DNA from 2 places in the Geomicrobium sp. JCM 19055 genome. Region 1 is predicted to be linked to the other one. Evidence: a T-box and tRNA genes for the amino acid it is inferred to sense, from the RefSeq annotation. Region 1 holds a T-box; the other holds one or more tRNA genes.
The links. A T-box is a leader RNA that pairs with one kind of tRNA and senses whether it is charged. The one in region 1 lies ahead of argS (arginine--tRNA ligase), so its partner is inferred to be a tRNA-Arg.
Positions count from the first base shown of each region.

Region 2: it has a tRNA-Arg gene. The T-box ahead of argS (arginine--tRNA ligase) is inferred to sense a tRNA for this amino acid. The anticodon was not compared.

Region 1 covers NZ_BAXL01000001.1:271,733-274,132, forward strand. Annotated here, with positions in the region: partial or broken gene argS (arginine--tRNA ligase) at 1-1,446, opposite strand, end outside; T-box leader at 1,487-1,693, opposite strand; gene JCM19055_RS01445 (hydroxymethylglutaryl-CoA lyase) at 1,782-2,400, opposite strand, start outside.
Region 2 covers NZ_BAXL01000006.1:48,371-50,770, reverse strand. Annotated here, with positions in the region: gene JCM19055_RS28825 (hypothetical protein) at 1-345, opposite strand, end outside; gene JCM19055_RS28820 (aromatic acid exporter family protein) at 376-957, opposite strand; tRNA gene JCM19055_RS06680 (tRNA-Arg) at 1,033-1,106, opposite strand; gene JCM19055_RS31435 (hypothetical protein) at 1,162-1,314, opposite strand; gene JCM19055_RS31430 (hypothetical protein) at 1,377-1,532, opposite strand; partial or broken gene JCM19055_RS06670 (BrxA/BrxB family bacilliredoxin) at 1,605-2,029, opposite strand; partial or broken gene JCM19055_RS06665 (dihydrolipoamide acetyltransferase family protein) at 2,142-2,400, opposite strand, start outside.

The DNA of each region.
Region 1 (2,400 bases):
GTATCAAGCGCTCGTGCGATTGTTTCCTCTAGTTTAGAGAGGACAATTAGGCATTCCCAAGCTTCATCTTCAACAGTTTGACCGTCTTGCCACGTATAGGACTTTTCACGTAGTAATGAATACGTACGAACGTGAGTGTATTGTACGTAAGGACCTGTTTCACCTTCAAAACGAAGTGTGTCTTCTAACGAAAAATCAATATCGTTTTTACGGTCATTTTTCAAGTCGTTAAAAATAATCGCGCCTACACCGACTTGACGGGCGACTTCTTGGCGGTTTGGGAGATAGGATTCTTTTCTTGCATGTACTGCTCAGCGAGAGTAGTCGCTTCGGATAAGACGTCCTCAAGATAGACAACACTGCCTTTTCGAGTGCTCATCTTTTTCCCTTCAAGACGCATCATCCCAAAGTTGATATGCTCCATTTGCTCAGACCATTCATAACCGAGCTTACGTAAGACAGCTTTTAGCTGTTTAAAATGAAGAGTTTGTTCATTACCGACGACATAGAGTGAACGTGTAACTGATACGTTTGTTTACGATAGATCGCTGCTGCAAGATCACGTGTAGCATAAAGCGTTGCTCCGTCTGATTTCTTGATAAGACATGGGGGCAAATGCTCTTGATTAAGTGAGACGACTTGAGCGCCTTCGGATTGTTCGAGTAAGTGGTGACTTTCAAGCTGTTCAATGACATCTTGCATTTTATCATTATAAAACGATTCACCGTTGTAGGAATCAAAGGCTACACCGAGTTTTGTATAGATGCCTTGAAAAGACGATAGAGACACAGTTTTAAACCATTTCCAAAGGCTAAGCGCTTCTTCGTTTCCTCGTTCAAGTTCGTAGAACCATCGTCTGCCATCAGCTTCGTCACCTTCTTTGTGGAAACGTACATACAGTTTTAACAATTCTTGAATTGGAGCTTTTTCGACCTCTTCTTGTACGCCCCATTCTTTGTACGCGGCGATTAACTTTCCAAATTGAGTACCCCAGTCACCGATATGATTAATGCGAACGACCGTGTACCCTTGGTTTTCGTACAAACGAGCGATGGATTCACCGATGACGGTCGATCGTAGGTGTCCCATCGAGAATGGTTGGCAATGTTTGGTGACGACATATCAATCGTAACGGTTCCTTGATGTGTGATCTTCTCTTTTTTTCTTAGAAAATAACAAATCAGCAAATGTTGTACGGTTGAAATGCACGTTAGCATAACCTCCGATGACGTCGACTTTGTCGATACTCGTAACGGCAGAAAGTATCGTTTGAATACGTAATGCAATAGTATGTGGCGACATTTTTAGTTCTTGTGCGAGTGTGAAGCAAGGAATAGAGAGATCACCATGGATCGGTTGTTTTGGGTATTCAAACAGTTGTGATGAGATGGGAACGGACAGTCCTAACGATAAGACGTTTGCTAGTTCTTCTTTTAGCAAATTCATAAAACGCTCCTTTTTACGACGAAAAGACCCCCACCTCAAAAAAAGAGGCGGGGGTCCCGCGGTACCACTCTCGTTAACGTATGAAACGTTCACTTTCACATAACGGTGTGATTGCCGGCTGTTCGTACTCAAATGTTCAGAACAGCATCTTAGAAGTCCGCTTCACGATTCTGTTCCTGCCGGCTTGCACCAAACCCGGCTCGCTGTGAGTGAACATCATCGCTACTCTCTTCATCGTCGATTGTATAGTGAGATTTATTCTATCGGAATTTTCTTGTTTGTCAAGCACTCATCTTCATGAACGAAGAAAACTGGACCTCTCATTCTTCATAACATTAGCTTTTTGTCGTTTCATATGCAGGGCCTGCTTTCATGACCATGCCAGGAAGTGTTTTGCCCATCACGCGTTCTAGCCAGTTCGCGGTTTTGAGTAGTTTTTCTAAATCAACGTCTGTTGCAATGCCCATTTCATGCAACATATGGATGAGATCTTCACTAGCGACATTGCCAACGGCATTTGGTGCAAATGGACAGCCACCGAGCCCCCCTAAAGCAGCATCGAATGTCGTAACGCCTTCTTCGTAACCAGCAACGACATTGGCTAATCCAAGTCCACGTGTATTATGAAAATGCAATCCAAGGGGTGTATCAGCGCCAAAGTTTTCTTTAAATAATCGCACCATCTGCTTTACTTTAGTTGGGTTCGCCATTCCGGTCGTATCGGCAAGAACAATTTCAGTCGCGCCAGCGTTTAAGAAACGCTCTACGACGTGTAACACTTTTGTTTCATCAACATGACCTTCATAAGGGCATCCAAAGCTTGTAGCTAACACAGCTGCAGACGGTCGTCCGGCATTTTTCGCATCCCGGATGACGGCACTGTTCTCCTCAACGCCTTTTTCAACGGTTCTCCTCGCATTTTTCTGATTAAACGTGTCACTCGTTGCGACGACG
Region 2 (2,400 bases), on a different contig from region 1:
ATCGTCAGGAAGAAAGTTCTGTTTGATCTCTAAATATTGCTCTAGCTCATGAATGATATAGAAAAGGCCCGCCCGCGTCACAAACTCATCGTGGGTTTTCGGCAATTCATGTGAACGAAATTGAGCATTTAATTCGTTGAGTTCATTCATAAATTGCTGCGCCGTATTCCCGGGATTCACAGCGGCACTTAAGCGATCAAGAAAGCTTGCAAGCTTCTTACTCTCACCCGTCGGCGTAACACCCGAAATAAACGGTAAAATCCGTTCTAGTATGATAAATTGTTTTTCACGCATCGCAAAATAATTATAAAAGTAATCATCATGCCGTAAAAAAATGATTATCAATCGTTCGCATCGCTTTTGCTTTTCCTTCTTCTATAAGTCCACTTGCTTTTGTAATTTCCTTACCATCCAATCGTCCAAATGATCACGTAAATACCTAGCATACTCTTGTAATATTCGCTGAAATTGGTATTCAAGTTCAATTTGATCATCATAAATTTGATGATCAATGCTCGGCATATACAAGTTCATGACGAGACCAACGGTAATACCGATCAGGATAAGGGTTAATTCGTTTAGAAACAGTTCCCACGTCACCGTACCAACCGTATAAATATGTAGTAAAATGACGATGCTCGTTACAATGCCATCAATTGCCTTAATCTTTAATAGCGTAGGAATAAATAAGAGTAACAATACTGTTAAAGACAGCGGATGATAACCAAATACTTCAAAGATCACCATTGCAAATAGCAACCCGGTAACAGATGCTAGTAACAGCTTCCATGCCTTTTCTAAAGAACCCTTTTTCGTCGCTCGAATACAAAGGACAGTAATAATCCCCGCAGCTGTAAAGAACTCTAGCTCTAACCATTGCGCGATAAAGATTGCAATTCCTGCTCCAACTGCCGTCTTGAACGTACGATATCCAAAAACACGAGCACACCTCCTCACCGTTAGCATTCCACAATTACTTCCAGCTCATAAATAAAAAAAACTTTCCAATCAGGAAAGGTGAACGGTTATGTTTGGCGCGCCTACAGGATTCGAACCTGGAATACGAGAACCGGAATCTCGCGTGATATCCCTTTCACCATAGGCGCATGTTGAACAGACAACTTATATTATATGGCAATATAAGAAAGTCTGTCAACGACATTATGAATCTTTATTTGCTTCTTCACGCTCTTCAAGCATTTTGTGAAAGCGCTCGTTAATGTCTTCGTCTGTGTATCCAAGTTCAGCAAGACGCTTCGTGAAGTTTTGAGCCCAAAGCTTCATACGTTCGTTCATACGCTTGTACTTTTTCACTTCAGGACCTTTGCGAATTTCTTTCGCACGGTTCGATGCGTTTGAGGCAATGCTTTCAACGATTAATAAGCCTTTCCATAGCTTGTCTTCATCGAAGTTCTGCCTTCGGCTTGAAGATAATCGGTTACCTTCTTGTAATAAGCTTGAAATTCTTTAAAGTCAATTTCTTCTTCCATGTTTAAGTAATCTTGAACTTTTTCATACAATTCATCAATCATGATCTCTACTCCTCATTAAACAATGTTCATACATAGCGGAAGCCGCTTGTTTAGGAAGCGGCTTCCAGAAGATTATTTACAATACTCGTCAAATGCTTTTTCTAGCTTTTGAACGACTTCAATCGGCTCGTGGCTTCAATCTCATGACGCTCTACCATCATTTTCACTTCGCCATCTTTAACGAGTGCAAAAGATGGTGATGACGGACCGAATCCTTTGAAGTAAGAACGTGCGTGCTCTGTTGCTTCACGATCTTGACCCGCAAACACTGTAGCGAAACGAGTTGATGTCGTTTCGTAGTTTCTCATGTATGCAGCAGCTGGACGAGCAATCCCTCCTGCACATCCACAAACAGAGTTTACCATTACAAGCGTTGTACCTTCCTCTTGTAACGTTTTGTCTACGTCCTCTACAGTTCGTAAATGTTCGTAGCCTGCTTCAGACATTTCTTCACGTGCTGCGTTGACAACATCATTCATAAAATATTGGAATTCCATTAAGTTGTGCCCCCTTCTCCATGGTTTCAAAGCTTAAGTTCATTCAACTCAACGGGAATTGTCACCCTAGCTTTAAATTCAACTATAATTGTAACGATTTCGAGGGAAAAACTCAAACGCCTAGCTCAAATCTTTTTTTTGAGAATCCTTCTAAACGTGATTTTACGTCTTGAAGGAAGCGACCTGCAATCAGTCCATCAAGAACACGGTGGTCAATGGACAAGCATAAATTAACCATTGAACGAATGGCAATACTATCGTCGTCTTTCACAACAGGACGCTTCACAATCGACTCTACCGATAGAATAGCCGCTTGAGGGCGATTGATTATTGGCACCGACTGAATCGAACCGAACGATCCCGTATTGTTG